Regions from separate parts of the Kitasatospora sp. NPDC057518 genome, predicted to be linked through region 4. Evidence: riboswitches for the same ligand, from Rfam matches in the RefSeq annotation. Region 4 holds a riboswitch; each other region holds the start of a gene.
What was found. A riboswitch is a leader RNA that binds a small molecule or an ion and turns the genes downstream of it on or off. The one in region 4 is predicted to bind cyclic di-AMP.
Positions count from the first base shown of each region.

Region 1: it holds a riboswitch for cyclic di-AMP, as region 4 does, so the genes downstream of both, ACFU7Z_RS17345 (transglycosylase family protein) here and ACFU7Z_RS05495 (NlpC/P60 family protein) in region 4, are expected to answer to the same signal.
Region 2: it holds a riboswitch for cyclic di-AMP, as region 4 does, so the genes downstream of both, ACFU7Z_RS08490 (M23 family metallopeptidase) here and ACFU7Z_RS05495 (NlpC/P60 family protein) in region 4, are expected to answer to the same signal.
Region 3: it holds a riboswitch for cyclic di-AMP, as region 4 does, so the genes downstream of both, ACFU7Z_RS14995 (transglycosylase family protein) here and ACFU7Z_RS05495 (NlpC/P60 family protein) in region 4, are expected to answer to the same signal.

Region 1 covers NZ_JBHVEU010000147.1:255-4,347, reverse strand. The annotation lists gene ACFU7Z_RS17355 (DUF397 domain-containing protein) at 1-240, opposite strand, end outside; gene ACFU7Z_RS17350 (hypothetical protein) at 799-1,758, shown strand; cyclic di-AMP (ydaO/yuaA leader) riboswitch at 2,210-2,380, shown strand; gene ACFU7Z_RS17345 (transglycosylase family protein) at 2,367-3,758, shown strand; gene ACFU7Z_RS17340 (hypothetical protein) at 4,055-4,093, shown strand, end outside.
Region 2 covers NZ_JBHVEU010000055.1:7,788-11,880, forward strand. The annotation lists gene ACFU7Z_RS08470 (SpoIIE family protein phosphatase) at 1-183, opposite strand, end outside; gene ACFU7Z_RS08475 (TetR/AcrR family transcriptional regulator) at 309-875, opposite strand; gene ACFU7Z_RS08480 (alpha/beta fold hydrolase) at 935-1,816, opposite strand; gene ACFU7Z_RS08485 (YiaA/YiaB family inner membrane protein) at 1,892-2,182, opposite strand; cyclic di-AMP (ydaO/yuaA leader) riboswitch at 2,378-2,536, shown strand; gene ACFU7Z_RS08490 (M23 family metallopeptidase) at 2,549-3,397, shown strand; gene ACFU7Z_RS08495 (hypothetical protein) at 3,477-4,093, opposite strand, start outside.
Region 3 covers NZ_JBHVEU010000118.1:15,900-19,992, forward strand. The annotation lists gene ACFU7Z_RS14985 (SDR family NAD(P)-dependent oxidoreductase) at 1-196, opposite strand, end outside; gene ACFU7Z_RS14990 (cytochrome P450) at 485-1,822, shown strand; cyclic di-AMP (ydaO/yuaA leader) riboswitch at 2,044-2,212, shown strand; gene ACFU7Z_RS14995 (transglycosylase family protein) at 2,218-3,123, shown strand; gene eno (phosphopyruvate hydratase) at 3,479-4,093, shown strand, end outside.
Region 4 covers NZ_JBHVEU010000032.1:10,400-14,492, forward strand. The annotation lists gene ACFU7Z_RS05490 (C40 family peptidase) at 1-174, opposite strand, end outside; gene ACFU7Z_RS05495 (NlpC/P60 family protein) at 402-1,517, opposite strand; cyclic di-AMP (ydaO/yuaA leader) riboswitch at 1,528-1,681, opposite strand; gene ACFU7Z_RS05500 (C40 family peptidase) at 2,020-3,057, opposite strand; gene ACFU7Z_RS05505 (NYN domain-containing protein) at 3,258-4,093, opposite strand, start outside.

The DNA.
Region 1 (4,093 bases), on a different contig from region 4:
CCCGTCCTTCGCCCCCAGCAGCAGGGCGGAGATCTCGGCCCGGGTGTAGATGAGGGCGGGGCCGTCCGGGAACCGCGAGTTGCGCATCGCCACATCGCCGCCCGGCAGGGCCGCGAACTCGACGCAGTTGCCCTGGGAGTTGCTGTGCCGGCTCTTCTGCCAGACCACCCCCTGGAGATCGGCGGCGGCCATCCCGTTGTAGGTGTCGTACGAGCCGTGCGTGTCCTGCGAGTCGTGCATAGAAATCTCCCGAAGAGCTCCGGAGTTGTCGTCCAGCGCGGCGCCCCCGGCACCGCCGAAACGAACGGACCGGCCCCGTACCGGTCCGGCACAACGCCTCACTTGACGTGATGATAGCCGCAGTGCACGTGCATCAGCACGGGACATTGCAGGTGCACGAGGCCTTTTACCCGCAGCCGCGAACTCTTCACGGGCCCTTCCCCTGACGGTACGTAAACGGACATAGCCGATGAATCGTCGAGCCCGCGATAACCGGCCGTGAGCACCTCCCCGCTGAATGTTGATCTTCGAATGCCGGGAGTCGCCCGCCCGTGACCCTCCGTCAAGCCGGGCTCATGCTGTGAGACATCTCACGCGCCCCGGGTGCAACGCCCGCCCCCTCGGATCGCGTCGGGACAAGCACCGGCCACCACGCGGGGGTTGGGCGAAGAATGTCCGGATTGTAGGCAAAGCGCCCGGACCGGCGCCGGAGACGCACCGGGTCCGTACCGCGAGCACGCGAAACCCGTACGGCAGCCGACTGCAAGCCGGACGGGCCGATGTCCTACGATCTCCGGCATGAGCACCGCAGCCATTCCGGGCGCGCCACTGCCCGTCCGTACTCCAGGCTCCCGTGCGCGGGGGCGCCACCGTCGTCCCGAGCGCCCCGAGATCCCGGCCGGCGCCCCGGCCCTGGTGCTCGCCGTGCCCGCGACCGCCGGGCCCGAGTCCCGCTCGGTCGTCGAGGAGCTGCTCTCGATCGTCCGCACCGAGCAGAACGGCGTCCAGACCGCCGTCGGCTACCTCCCCGGTGACGGTGCGGCGGGCGCGAGCGGCGAGGACCGCACCGTGGCCGAGCTGCTGGCCCTGGCCGCCGAGGCCGGGCGGCCCATGCCCGTCCTGGTGCCACTGGTGCCCGGCCCGCACACCTTCCTGACCGGGCTTCACGCGCTCGCCGCCGAGTACGGCGCGCCCGTCACCGACCCGCTGGGCCCGCACCCGCTGCTGGCCGAGGCCGTGCACGTCCGGCTCTCCGAGGCCGGGCTGGCCCGGGCCGACCGCGCCCGACTGTTCGCCATCGCGACCGCCGCGGACGGCGTGGTGCTGACCACCGTCGGCGGCGAGGACGCGGCCGCCGCGGCCGGCATCACCGGCGTGCTGCTGGCCGCCCGGCTGGCCGTGCCGGTCGTCGCCGCCGCGCTCGACGTGCCCGGCTCGGTGGCCGCGGCCGTCAACCACCTCAAGGACACCGGCTCGCAGCGCCCGGCGCTGGCCCCGCTGGTGATCGGCCCGGAGGCGGACTCCGAGCTGCTCGCCACCGCCGCCGAGGAGACCGGCTGCCCGTCGGCCGCGCCGCTGGGCGCCTACCCGTCGGTCGGCCAGCTGATCGCCTCCACCTACCTGGCCGCGCTGCCCACGCCGTCCCCGGAGGACCTGGCGCGGGCCGAGGCGGAGGCGGCGGCCGCCGCCGAGGCCGAGGGGGTCGTGGAGGGCTCCCGTGGCGCCCACGCGGCCGCCGAGGGGCCTGGCGGACGATAAGGACACCGCGCGCGGGTTCGCGCGCACCGAAGGGCCCGGAACGGATCGCGTTCCGGGCCCTTCCGCGTACTTCCCCCCACCCCGTCCGTCCCGTACGGGAGTCACCCGGCAATGAAGGGGAATGTCCGTTCTGGCGCTATTTGAAAGGAAATAGGGAGCGCGGATTCACATGCTCCGATCGCGACCGCTCCCCCACCCGCCGGAGTGCGCCACTCCGCGATTCGACACACCGTCACGCCACTCCTGAGGCGGAGCCAGTTGTCGGCTTCCACAACAGCATTGCCTGAAAACGATCATTTACGATCATGGTGAGTGGCAATTTTGGCAGTTTCCACTAAACCGTGATGCACATCACAGTGGTTTGCAGTTTGAACTTAAGTCTGATTAACGTGCTCCCCGTTCGTGACCACACGAACCCGGTCATCCGCAACGCCGAGTCCTGCCGTCGGATGTCCTGGAAGCGCGAAAACGCACCACGGCAGGAGCGGGGGACCCACAGGTAAGTCGCCCCGGACCGCTCTCCGGAACGGTCCAGGGCTAGGGGTGAAGCCGTGCTCACCGCACGGCCGGGCAACTCCAGCCCGAATCCGACAGCTCACCTCGCAGGCGTGGGAGAGGACCACGTCTTCATGCTGCCCACCAACGGCACCCGTCTGTCCGGCCGTACCCGTCGCGTGATCGCCGCCCTCGGCGTCGCGGGCGTCGGCCTCACCGTCCCCTGCCTCACCACCGGCACCGCCTCGGCCGCCTCCGTCGCCACCTGGGACAAGGTCGCCCAGTGCGAGAGCGGCGGCAACTGGAGCATCAACACCGGCAACGGCTTCTACGGCGGCCTCCAGTTCACCTCCAGCACCTGGTCCGCCTTCGGCGGCACGGCCTACGCGGCCCGTGCCGACCTGGCCACCAAGGACCAGCAGATCGCCGTCGCCGAGAAGGTCCTCGCCTCGCAGGGCCCCGGCGCCTGGCCGGTCTGCTCGGTCCAGGCCGGGCTCACCAAGGGCGGCGCCGCGGCCGCCGTTGACACCTCGGCGGGTTCGACCGCCGCCAAGCCCGCCGCGCCCGCCCAGAGCGCCAAGCCGGCCGCTCCGGCCGCGAAGCCCAGCGCCAAGCCCGCGCAGCCGCAGACCCCCGCCGCGAAGCCCGCCGCGCCCGCCCAGGGCGACGCACAGGCCTCCACCGACTCCGCCGCCTCCGGCAACCGGAGCGACTGGGTGCAGAAGCGCCAGCAGCAGGCCCAGGGCGGCGACTACACCGTCGTCGAGGGCGACTGGCTGTCCGCGATCGCCGACCAGCACAAGGTGCAGGGCGGCTGGCAGCGGCTGTACGACCTCAACCGCGGCACCCTGACCGAGGGTCCGGACACCATCTACCCGGGCCAGCAGCTTTCCTTCGGCGGCAACGGCCAGGCCCGGGCCGGCCAGTCCTCCGCCGGCACGTCCGGCTCGGACTTCACCTGGTTCGACCGCTCGCAGAAGTCCGGCCAGTCCGCGAACGGCGGTGCCGTGAACGCCCAGCCGACCGCGCAGCCGGAGGCCCCGGCCGCCAAGCCGTCCACCAAGCCGGCCGCGAAGCCCGCCACCAAGCCCGCTCCGCAGCCCCAGGCCCAGACGCAGACCCAGACCCAGGCGCCGGCCGCGACCGGCAGCATGGCCGCCGCGGTCTCCTTCGCCGAGTCGAAGGTCGGTCAGGCGTACGTCTACGGCGGCACCGGCAACGGCGGCTGGGACTGCTCCGGCCTGACCCAGGCCGCGCTGCGCGCCGCGGGCATCTCCGTCCCGCGCGTCGCCGCCGACCAGGCCGCCGCCAGCACCCACGTCTCGCTGGACAGCCTCCAGGCGGGCGACCTGCTGTTCTGGTCCAACAACGGCAAGGACTCCGGCGTCTACCACGTCGCGATCTACGTCGGCAACGGCAAGTACGTCGAGGCCGCCAACCCGAGCTCGGGTGTCCGCGAGCAGAGCATCGCCAACTGGGCCCCGGACTTCGCCGGCCGGGTCTGAGGACGGCGCACGGTCCACGGTCCACGGCTGACGGACCTCCGGTAACAGCTGACGGGTAACAGATAACAGCTGACAGCTTTCAACATCTGTCAGCTGTTATCCGTCAGCTGTCGGCCGTCGTCCGAACGCTGACCGCCCACCACCCCCGGGGAGAGTCTGGTCGCTCCTCCCCGGGGGTTCCGGCGTTCCCGGGGCCCCGGCGTGCCCGACCGTTCCCGACCGCGGTTCCGCCCCGTTCCGTGGTGGATCGCCGCCCCAGCGGGCATGCTGCTGCTCTGCACCCGAGGAGGAGTCACATGGCCCAGGTCACCGTCACCCTCGACGCGAACCTCGCG
Region 2 (4,093 bases), on a different contig from region 4:
GGTCAGCCGGAGCATCCCGGCGGAGTCCAGCAGGTACAGCGCGGACCCCTCGCCGGTGATCCAGCTCGGGCCCTCGGCCAGGACGGTGCCGAGCAGCTCGGCCGCGCTGGTGCAGCCCAGCAGCAGCCGCACGCAGCGCATCGCACTGCGCGCGGTCGGACTGCCGGCGGGCTCCAGGGGCACTGGTCCTTGATACCCCATTTCCCCTACCGGCGAAGGCCGACCGAAGCGCCGCACCAGCACCACCGCCACCGTGGGAAGTCGGCCGGGCCGACTTCCCGCGCAGTGCCCGGTGCGGGGCCGGCCGCTTACGCGGGCCAGGCGCGGAGGCCGGTGGTGAGGGTGGCGATGAGGCGGTCCTGGGTGGTGGCGAGGTCCTCGGTGAGCTGGAAGGCGCCGGCCGTGGTGAGGGAGGCGAAGCCGTGGGCGACGGAGCGCACGGTGCGGGCGGCGTGGACCGCCTCGGGGCCGTCGAGCCCGTACTCCCGCAGCACGGCGATGATCACGCCGACGAGCCGGGCGGCCGCCCGGGCCAGGTCGTCGTCGGGCTGCGGGGCCTGGGGGAGGGCGTTGTAGCGGTGCGGGTGCTCGGTGGCGTACGCGTGGTAGGCGCGCAGCACGGCGGCGACGGCGTCGTCCCCGCTGCGTCCGACGGCCGCCCCGGCCAGCCGGTCGGCGAGGTCCCCGGTGACCCGGACGGCGATCAGCCGCCGCAGTTCGGCGAGGCCGCCGCTGACGTGCTTGTACAGCGAGGGGGTGGCGACCCCGGCCCGGGCGGCGACGGAGGCCAGGGTGAGGGCCTCGGCGCCCTGCTCGTCGATGAGGGCGAGGGCGTGGTCGACGACCTGGTCGGGGGTCAGTCCTACGCGGGGCATGGGTTCGGGCTCTCCGTACGGATCAGGTCGGGCAGGGGCGGGCAGCGGACGGGCGGGGCTCAGCCGAGCTCGGCGAGGAACGGCAGCAGGGCGTCCGCGGTGGCCGCCGGGTTGTCGGCCATCGGGTAGTGCCCGGACCCCTCGATCATCGCCTTCCGCGCGCCGAGCGCGGCGGCCTGCCGGTCGGCGACCAGCTCCGGCTTCGGGAAGTCGGGGTCCTTGCTGCCCATGACGACCAGGGCCGGGCACCGCACCGCGGCCGTCCAGCCGACCGGCGCCGAGTCGCCGTGGACGTACCCGCGGGTGGCGGTCTTCCGGCCCGGGGTGCGCAGCGCGGCGACCAGCCCGTCCACGTACGCGTCGAAGTCGGCGGGCCTGGCGCCGGGGAAGGCCATCCGGCGCAGGTAGAAGCCCCAGGCGGCCGGCCAGTGGACGAGGGCGGCGCCCATCAGGCCCATGGCGCCGCGCATCAGGGCGCCCTGCGGCGGGTTCTCGACGAAGGCGTTGAGCAGGACGATCCCGGCGACCCGCTCGGGGGCGTCCCCGGCGGCCTTGACGACGGTGGCCCCGGTGTACGAGTTCCCGGCGAGGACGGCGCGCTCGATGCCGAGGTGGTCGAGCAGGGCGAGGACGTCGCCGGCGAGGGCGGCGGGGCCGTAGTCGTCCCAGGTGATCGAGGATTCGCCGAAGCCCCGCAGGTCCATGGTGACGACCCGGTGGCCGGCGGCGACGAGCAGCGGGCGCAGGTGCCGGTACGCGGCCCGGCTGTCGAGCATGCCGGGGAGCAGGACGACCGGGGTGCCGTCGCCCTGCCGGGTGTCGTCGTAGGCGATCCGGCCGCCGGGGACGGTGAGGTACTGGGTGCTCGGGGTGATGGTGCCGTTCATGGGGTCCTCCTCGGGCCGCCGGTGCGGGGCATCGGCGTTGCTGCCGATAGCCATAAAGCTAAGGCTAATAGCCTTAGCCGTCAAGCGGTCGGGCGTCGGAGGCGTCGGAGAAGAGGGGGAAGGGAGCGGTCAGACCCCTTCGACCTTGAACGGGTCGTGCTCGCTGAGCAGCTTCTCCAGCCGGGCCTGGTCCACCCGGGTGACCATGTCGTTGGACTCCTGCCGGTCCCGGATCACCTTCGCCAGCGTGAACGCGGAGCTGACCGTGAAGAGGAGGCCGAGTCCGAGGAAGGCCCGGGTCCACCCGCCGACCGGCAGGTAGATGATCCCCGCGGCGAGGGCGGTGCCCGACAGGGCGAAGGACAGGACGGCCTGGAGGTAGTAGGCGGCCGTGGTGCGGGTCTGCATCGGTGCGCTCATGGCGTCAGGATGCTGCGGCCCGGCCGGGCCGCACATGAGTAGGCGTACTCAGATGGGGCCGTGCATGAGGGACCGTTCGTTGACGTCCGATCACCTGCCGCGGGGCTGCTCCGAACGGATGGCTTGGAATCAGAGCCTCCTAGGATTAACGTTTGATAACGCAGCGCGGTTGTCAACGCCGTACCCAGACGGCACCGTGCGCCGTCGCCTAATCCCACCGACCGGCCTCCGGGCAGGTCAGGGAGCCGGGGAACCACGTTCCTTGGGGTGAATCGGCGGGGCTCCGGCCCGGCCGTAGGAGACCTTCCTGCTCCGAACCCGTCAGCTAACCCGGTAGGCGCGAAGGAAGGAAAGGAGCGCGCCTCCGTGGCGTCGACGCACACCCCGGCACACCCGGCCGGCTTCGCAGCCGGTACCCAGCTCCTCGACCACCCCGGCCCGGACGGCCCCGAGGCCTTCGGCCCGGAGGACTTCGCCGCGGAGGCCGAGACCAACCGCCACCGGATGCCGCGTCAGACCCGCGGAACCTCCCCGCTGCTCGGCGTCACCGCCGTCGCCGCCACCCTGGGTGCCACCGGCTTCACCTCGGCGACCCCGGCCGCCGCCCCCGCCATCGAGGCCCCGGACGAGACGGCGGTCGCCCTCTCCGCCGACCCCGGCCTCGCGCTCGCCGCCCGCATCCAGAACCAGGCCGACAGCCAGCGCACCGCCGCCGAGGAGACCGCCCGGCTCCAGGCCGCCCAGGAGGCGGAGGCCAAGGCCGCCGCCAAGGAGGCCGAGGCCAAGCGCGCCGCCGAGGAGGCCGAGCGGGCCAAGGCCGCCGCCCTCACCCTCCCGGTGACGGACTACCGGCTCTCCGCCCACTACGGCCAGAGCGCCCGCTACTGGGCCAACCTGCACACCGGCCTGGACTTCGCCGCCGACACCGGCACCCCGGTCCACGCGCTCGGCCAGGGCACCATCACCTCGGCCGGCTGGGCCGGCTCGTACGGCTACCGGATCGTCGAGACCCTGCCCGACGGCACCGAGATCTGGTACTGCCACCTCTCCGCGATCACCAAGGGCTCCGGCAAGGTCGCCGCCGGCCAGCAGATCGGCAAGGTCGGCGCGACCGGCAACGTCACCGGCCCGCACCTGCACATGGAGGTCCGCCCCGGCGGCGGCGCCCCGGTCGACCCGGAGCCCTGGCTCCAGCAGCGCGGCCTCAACCCCTGACGCACCCGCCCGGGCGGACCCAGCGCGAAGCCCCCGGCCCGGAGCACCAGCACCGGACCGGGGGCTTCGCCGTGGCGTCTCACTCCTCGGCGGGCAGCTGCGCCAGGTACGCCTCGATCTCCTCCTGGCCCGGCTCCGGCGCCAGCTCCGGGAACTCCGTCACCAGCAGCCGCGGCAGCCCCGGCACCGTCCACTCGCCGAACAGGTCGAGCGCCGCCTCGACCGCCGCCTCCTCGAACCGCCCGAAGTCCCCGGCCAGTTCCTCCGGCATCGGCCGCCCCAGCGCGGTCAGCTCCGCCAGGTTGCGGTAGCTGCGCCGCATCAGGCCCTGCTCCAGCAGCCGCCGAGCGCCGTCCGTGGCCATGCCGACCGACAGCACCCGGCCCGGGCCCCAGCCCTGCTCGTCCGGCTCGTCCAGCCAGCCGGCCGGTGCCAGCGCCTCGTACGCGGCCAGCCGCTCCTCCTCCGGGAGCTCCCCGAAGCCGGCCAGCCAGTCCCGCACCGCCGCCGGGTCCGTGACGTCCACCCCGTACGCGTGCAGCAGCAGCGCGTACAGCCGGGGCCAGGTCACCAGGTCGGCGCGGCGCAGCAGCCCGGCCGCGACCTCGCCCTGCCACTCGGCCTCCGCGTGCAGCCGCTCCTGGCGCTTGGCGTTCAGCCGCCGGGACGCCCGCTGGTGGTCGACCAGCAGCCGGA
Region 3 (4,093 bases), on a different contig from region 4:
GGCGGATGTCGCCGCAGACGCCGACGACGGGGCAGCCCGGCCGGTCGAGTTCGGCGGCGAGGTCCTCGGCGATGCCGGCGTACTGGTCGGCGATGAGCATTCCGGCGGTGCCGGCGGCGGCGAACCGGCGGGCGAGGCCCGCGCCCGACCCGCCGTCGAGGACCGCGATGACGACGACTGACCCGCTGACCCGCATGGTCTGCTCCTCCCTGTGGGCGACACCGCACCGGCGCCCACGCGTACTGCGGAGGATCGTAGGCACGTCCTGACCCTCCGCAACAGGGATTACCCCTCAGGTGACCAGGCTCACGCCCGCCCCGCGGCCAAGAGTCGGCCAAGAGCTGTCCACGGAACGGCCACGGACCGGCCACGGAGTGTTGGCGCGCCCGACGCGTCCGGTCGCGGAAGCGCGGCGGAGGAGTGGCGGGGAAGCGGCGCCCCGCCGGAGGGAGGGCGGGCCCGTCGCACCGGATACGGTCGGTCCATGCCAGCTCAGCCCGTCCCCGCCCGGCCCGCCGCCCCGTCGTCCGACGCCCCCGCCCCGCAGCTGTTCACCTGGGAGTTCGCCGCCGACCCGTACCCCGCCTACGCCTGGTTGCGCGAGCACTCCCCGGTGCACCGCACCACCCTGCCGAGCGGGGTGGAGGCCTGGCTGGTGACCAGGTACGCGGACGCCCGGCAGGCGCTCGCGGACAGCCGGCTGTCGAAGAACCCGGCGCACCACAGCGGGCAGGCGCACCGCACCGGCCGGGTGGGCATCCCGGGGGAGCGGCAGGCGGACCTGATGACCCACCTGCTGAACATCGACCCGCCGGACCACACCCGGTTGCGCCGGCTGGTGTCGAAGGCGTTCACCCCGCGCCGGGTGGCCGAGTTCGAGCCGCGGGTGCAGCAGCTCACCGACCGGTTGATCGACGGCTTCGCGCAGCGCGGTTCGGCGGACCTGATCCACGAGTTCGCCTTCCCGCTCCCCATCTACGCGATCTGCGACATGCTCGGGGTGCCGGCCGAGGACCAGGACGACTTCCGCGACTGGGCCGGGATGATGATCCGCCACGGCGGGGGCCAACGCGGCGGCGTGGGGCGGGCGGTGAAGCGGATGCGGGCGTACCTGCTGGAGCTGATCCACCGCAAGCGGGCGGACCTCGGGGACGACCTGATCTCGGGCCTGATCCGGGCCGGCGACCACGGTGAGCACCTGACCGAGAACGAGGCCGCGGCGATGGCCTTCATCCTCCTGTTCGCGGGTTTCGAGACCACCGTGAACCTGATCGGCAACGGCACCTACGCGCTGCTGCGCAATCCGGAGCAGCGCCGGCTGCTGCAGGAGTCGGTGGTGCGCGGGGAGAGCGCGCTGCTGGAGACCGGGATCGAGGAACTCCTGCGCTACGACGGGCCGGTGGAGCTGGCGACCTGGCGGTTCGCGACCCGTCCGCTGACCATCGGCGGGGTGGACATCCCGGTCGGCGACCCGGTGCTGGTGGTGCTGGCCGCGGCGGACCGCGACCCGGCCCGGTTCGCGGCGGAGAACACCCTGGACCTGGCCCGGAAGGACAACCCCCACCTGGGCTTCGGGCACGGCATCCACTACTGCATCGGCGCTCCGCTGGCGCGGCTCGAAGGGCGTGCCGCGCTGGCCACGCTGCTTTCCCGGCTGCCCGATCTGCGGCTCGCGGAAAGCCCGGAGAATCTGCGCTGGCGGGGTGGTCTGATCATGCGTGGCCTGCGCGAACTCCCGGTGGAATTCAGTCCGGAGAGCCGTTCCCCGCACGCCCCTCCGCACCCCGTTCCGGATGCCTCTTCGACGCCTCCGACCTGCTGAGATCACGCTGACGGGAGGTCGCCGATCGCCCGCCGACGGGGGTGTGAACACCCATCAATCCGGACATAACGCCGCTGTTGGTAGGCGATCGGACACGGGCCGTAATTGTTGTGTGATATCGGTGATATGAGCTTGTGATTGGTCTGATGATCTGTCTACTCTCCCTGGAGTTCGCAGCTGCGGACCTCGTACGCGGAACGCCGAATCCTGCCCGCCGCGTCACGGGAAACCGACCAGAACCCTGGGCAGGGGCGGGGGAACCAGGTTTGTTGCCGTCTCCCCACGGCTTGGGGTGAAGCCGCCCGAGCGGAATCGTTTCCGCGTACGGCGGCCGGGCCACCTCCCGGTCCGAACCCGACAGCTCACCTCGCAGGCGTACGGAGAGGGACCTCTTCATGCTGTTCGTTGGAACTGGCCGTCACCGTCGTCGCACCCAGGCCGAGAAGGCCATCGCCGTCGCCGGTGTGGCCGGCGTCGGACTCGCGATGCCGCTCCTCACCGCCACCGGCGCCTCCGCCGCCCCGGCCTCCACCTGGGACTCCGTCGCCCAGTGCGAGAGCGGCGGCAACTGGAGCATCAACACCGGCAACGGCTTCTACGGCGGCCTCCAGTTCACGTCCAGCACCTGGAAGGCGTACGGCGGCACCGCCTACGCGGCGCAGGCCAACCAGGCCAGCAAGGCCCAGCAGATCTCGGTCGCCGAGAAGGTGCTGGCCTCGCAGGGTCCGGGCGCCTGGCCGGTCTGCTCCCAGAAGGCCGGTCTGACCAAGGGCGGTGCCCCGGCCTCGGTCGACACCTCCTCGGACGCCAAGCCGCAGTCCGCCCCCAAGCAGCAGGCCCCGAAGCCCGCCGCCAAGCCCGCCGAGAAGCCGGTCGCGCAGAAGCCCGCCGCCCAGAAGCCGGCCCAGAAGCCCGCCGCGCAGCCGGTCCAGCAGGTCGCCCCGCAGCAGCAGGCGCAGCCGCAGACCCCGGGCTTCTCCGGCAAGGCCGGCTGGGACGCCGACGCCAAGGTGTACTGGTACCAGAACAACGGTGGCTGGTACTGGACCAGCCACCAGAGCGTCTACCAGCAGTACGCCGGCCAGGCCGCCGCCCAGCCGCAGTACGCCCCGCGCGCCGCGCAGCAGGCCCCGCAGGCCGCCGGCCACGACTACACCGTCCGTGCCGGTGACACCCTGTCGACCATCGCCGCCGCCCAGGGCGTGTCCGGCGGCTGGAGCGCGCTGTACGAGCAGAACCACTCCACCGTCGGCGGCGACCCGAACCTGATCATGCCCGGCCAGGTCCTGCACCTCGGCTGAGCCGCCCCGCCCGACGCCGGGAGTGCCCGCGGCCGGCAGCACCCCGAGACCGGGGTGCCCGCCGGGGGCGCCCGCCACCGCGCCGGAGCGCTCGGCGCCGACGCCGCTCCACCCCGCCGTCCGAAGGGGGCCGGTCCTACCGGTCCCCTTCGTCCGCATTCGCCCGCTCCGGTGGGACAAGCTGGGACAAGCAGGTGAACTACCGGTGGGTAGCAGGGCCACACGGTGAGACGGGACCGAGGCCGACGCGGCCACGGCAGCCCGGGCGGTTAGGCTCTGGTCGTAACGACTCCGCAATCGTCCTGCTGGCAGCACCACCGTCAGACCGGACCCTGCTCTCGCAAGGAGATGCCTCGTGCCGTCCATCGATGTCGTCGTAGCCCGTGAGATCCTCGACTCCCGCGGCAACCCCACGGTCGAGGTCGAGGTCGGCCTCGACGACGGCAGCACGGGTCGTGCCGCTGTCCCGTCGGGTGCCTCCACCGGTGCCTTCGAGGCGCTGGAGCTGCGCGACGGCGACAAGAACCGCTACTTCGGCAAGGGCGTCGAGAAGGCCGTCCTGGCCGTCATCGAGCAGATCGGCCCGGAGCTGGTCGGCTACGACGCCACCGAGCAGCGCCTGATCGACCAGGCCATGCTGGACCTGGACGCCACCCCGGACAAGTCCTCGCTCGGCGCCAACGCCATCCTGGGCGTCTCGCTGGCCGTCGCGCACGCCGCCTCCGAGGCCAGCGACCTGCCGCTGTTCCGCTACCTGGGCGGCCCGAACGCGCACGTCCTGCCGGTCCCGATGATGAACATCCTCAACGGCGGGTCGCACGCGGACTCCAACGTCGACATCCAGGAGTTCATGATCGCCCCGATCGGCGCGGAGTCCTTCTCCGAGGCCGTCCGCTGGGGCGTCGAGGTCTACCACACGCTCAAGGGCGTGCTGAAGGAGCGCGGCCTGTCCACCGGTCTGGGCGACGAG
Region 4 (4,093 bases):
GGCCTCGTCGTACAGCTGCTCGACCTGCGTCTTGACGTCCTGACGGTCGCCCGGGTCGGGGCTGGCGGGGGCCGCCTGGGCGCTGCCTCCGGTGGCCGCGCCCAACGCGGTGGCGGCGGCCGCGGTCAGCACCAGCGCCCGGGTGAGCAGTTGGGAACGGCGGTGCACGGGCATGGCGGCAGCGGCTCCAATCCTGCGGCGCGGCCCCCGCCGCCGCACCGGGACGGGCGGCCGTCGAGCGGGAGTCCGGTGGCAGACGTTAGCGAGTCCGGGCAAGCGAGTCCAAACCCCTCCCAACCCGAATATTCACTCCCCAATCGGACATCAGATCGAGCCGCCGGAAAAGCCGCAGGCCCGGCCTCCCCTGGGGGAGACCGGGCCTGGAGACGTCCGAGCGGGGATCAGACCCGCACGATGCCGGTCAGCGGCATGTTGGTGACCGCCTCGTAGCGCACCGACGCGCCCGGCTTGGGGGCGTGCAGCACCTGGCCGTTGCCGGCGTAGATGCCGACGTGGTGGGCGTCGGTGTAGAAGATCAGCAGGTCGCCGGGCTGGGCCTTGGAGAGGTCCGTCCCGAGCCGGGTGCCGGCCGAGGCCTGCGCCTGCGAGGTGCGCGGCAGCGACACGCCGGCCTGGTTGTACGCCCAGACCATCAGACCGGAGCAGTCGAAGGAGCCCGGGCCGGTGGCGCCCCAGACGTACGGGCTGCCGATCTTGGAGGCGGCGGCGGACAGCGCGGCGGCACCGCGCGAGCTGCCGGGGGCCACGTTCACCGGAGCGGTGGTCGTGGGGGCCGAGAGGCTGCCGCGGCTGTTGTCGCGGGAGGCGCGGTCGGCCTGCTGCTGCTGGGCCTGGGCGGCGTCGGCCTTGGCCTTGGCCTCGGCGGCGGCCTTCTCCTCGGCCTGGCGCAGCGCCTGGCGGTCCTGCTCGGTCAGCGTGTTGAGCAGGTCCTGGGCCGCCTTCAGCTTGCCCTGGACCTCGTCCTTGGAGGCCTTCAGCTGCTGGGTGGTCGACTCCAGCTCGGCGAGCTTGCCCTGGGCCTCGTTGCGGTCCTGGTCGAGCTTGCGCTGCTGCTCCTGGAGCTCCTTCAGCTGACCCTTCTGGGTGCTGCCGGCCTGGTTCAGCGCGTCGGCCTGGCTGAGGAAGCTGTCCGGGCTGGAGGAGAACATCAGCTGGACGGTGGGGGATATCCCCCCGTTGCGGTACTGCTCGCCGGCGATCTCGGCGAGGCCGCCCTGGAGCTCGGTGACCTGGGCCTGCTGACGGGCCACCTGGTCCTGCAGGCCGGAGACCTGCTTCTCCAGGTCCTGCTGCTTGGCCTGGGCGGCGTTGTAGTTCTCGGTCGCGACCTCGGCCTGCTCGTTGAGCTGGTCGACCTGCCCCTTGACCTGTTCCTTGGTCGGCTGCGGGTCCGCGTGGGCACCCTGCGCGGAGAGGACGACGGCTGCGGCGGCGACGCCGGTCAGGATCGAGACCCGGGCGCGGCCGGCGGGCTTGGGACGACGATGGGACGCCACGAAGGCGGACTCCTTCTTCCTACGGCCGCCTACCGGGTGAGCTGACGGGTTCGGGCCGGAAGCATGCCCTACGACGCCTCACGGCCGTTCCACCGGCCGACCTGGCGCCGATTCACCCCGGAGGAACGTGGTTCCCCGGCTCCGCTCCGCAGCGCCCCCTACCACTGGGCTCCCCTGTCGGACAGTCGCTTCGACCTGTCCCGCTGCCTTGCGAACTCGACGGTAACCACCGCCGCCACCCTGGCTGGGCGATCGACAGTGCGGTGGTTCGGAGCATGACCCTAGTAACTGAACCGTGATCGGTTCAAATCCTTGTCAGAAAAAAGACAGAAGATTACCCAAGTTCCTTTGTGAAAATGACCGATGGTGACCATTGACGCACATAAGGCTGATCGGTTCTCACCATGTGGTCGTCGAAGGGCCGGAAACCCGAAACGCCACCCCGAACGGGGGTGGCGCTTTTCACAGGCCCCCGCGGGAGCCTCCCGGGCGTGTCGGTCCGTCAGACCCGGCGGATGGTGTTGATCGACATCGCGTCGGCCTTCATCACCTTCACCACGTCACCGGTGTGCGGCGCGTGGACCACCATGCCGTTGCCGATGTACATCCCGACGTGGTGCATGTCGGGGCCGTAGATCACCAGGTCGCCCGGCTGGGCCTGGTCCAGCGAGGGGATCCGGGTGCCGTAGTGGCCCTGCTCCTGCGAGGTGCGCGGCAGCGAGACGCCCGCCTGCCCGTACGCCCAGACCATCAGGCCCGAGCAGTCGAAGGTGGTCGACCCGGTGGCGCCCCACACGTACGGCGAGCCCTGCTTGCTCATCGCCTTGGCCAGCGCCGTGGCCGCGTAGCCGCTGGCCGGCGGCAGGCTGCCGAGGTCGACCCGGTCGCTGCCGCGCGAGGCGCGGTCGTCCTGCGCCTGCTGGGCCCGCAGCGCGGCGCGGTCGGCGGAGCTCAGCGAGTTCAGCAGGTCCTGGGCGGCCTTCAGCTTGGTGTTGACGTCCGACTTGGCCTGGTTCAGGTCCTTGGTGGTGGTGTCCAGCGAGGCGAGCACGGCGGCCGCCTCGGTCTTCTCCTGGTCCAGCCGGCGCTGCTGGTCCAGCAGCCCCTTGAGCGCCTCGGCCTGACTGGTGCTGGCCTGCTGGACGGTGGAGGCCTTGTCCAGGTAGCCGGACGGGTCCGAGGAGAGCATCAGCTGGACGGACGGGTCGATGCCGCCGCTGCGGTACTGCTCGCCCGCCACCTCGGCGAGGCCGCCCTGGAGCTGGGTCATCTGCTCCTGGCCGCGGGCCACCTGGTCCTGCAGCTGGTCGGCCTGCTTCCGCAGCTGGTCGGCCCGCTCCTTGGCGCCGTTGTACTTCTCGGCCGCCTGCTCCTGCTCCTCCTGGAGCTGGTCGATCTGCGCCTTGACGTCCGTCTTGTTCGGCTGCGGCGCGGCGTGCGCGGCCACCTGGGCGGAGAGGGCGACCGCGGTCGCAGCGGCCGCGGTGAGCACGGAGATCCGTGCGCGGCTCGGCTGCTTGGGACGGCGGTGGGAGGCCAAGGGACCGGCTCCTTCTTCCAACGGGCTCACCTGATGGGATGAGATTCCGGAAAATAGGTTTGACGCCAGACCCTAGTGAAGATCTATCCGTTTTGCCACTCCCCCGAAGGCGTGAACTCCGGTCCCCACACTGACTTCACCGGACTCGCACAACACTCCGAAACAGGCCCTGACCAGGCATCATGCGAACCTCCCCGGGTTCAGGGCCGGGCCAGCCGGTTCAGCAGCAGCACCGACGCCACGGGGCGCGCGCCCGCCTTCCGCACGCCCTCCGCGACCTCCCGGTCGGTGGACACCACCACCACCGGACGGCCCTGCGGCTCGGCCCGCACCAGACGGCGGATCAGCTCGTCGGCCGTCTCCCCGGTCCGGCTGAACCGCACCCGGACCCCGCGCGGTGGCGCCATGATCACCGGGACGTCCAGGTCCTGCCCGTCGAACACGCAGGTGACCTCCGCCTGGGTCCGCTGGGCCAGCATCGCCAGCCCGCCCAGCAACCGGATCCGCTGCTGCTCCAGCGGCAGCGTCGGATAGCCGGTCTTGGTCACGTTGTAGCCGTCCACCACCAGGTGCACCTGGGGGATCGCCAGCAGCTGGTCCAGCAGCGCCGGATCGTCCTCGGCCAGCCCGCGCCGGGCCACGTCGTGCGGCGAGGCCGCCCCCGGCACCACCGCCTCCACCAGGTCCGCCGGGCGGATCTGGGCGACCGGCAGCGCCAGCTCCCGCTGGAGCCCCTGGGCCGACTGCAGCACGGTGTCCAGCAGCAGCCGCAGCCGCATGTCCTCGACGCTGCGCCCCTCGCGGGCCGAACGGCGGCCCTGCTCGGCCGCGTTCTCCAGCTCCAGGACCCGGTGCCGGAGCCGGCGCGCCTCGCTCTCGGCCGCGCCGCGCTCGGCCGCGGCCTGCGCCTTCAGCGCGTCCAGCTCGCCGGCCACCCGGCGGGTCTCGGCCTGCGCCCGGCGGGTGTCGCTCTCCAGCGACCGCACCCTCTTGCGCAGCGACTCGGCCTCCCTGCGGACGCCGTCGGACTCGGCCC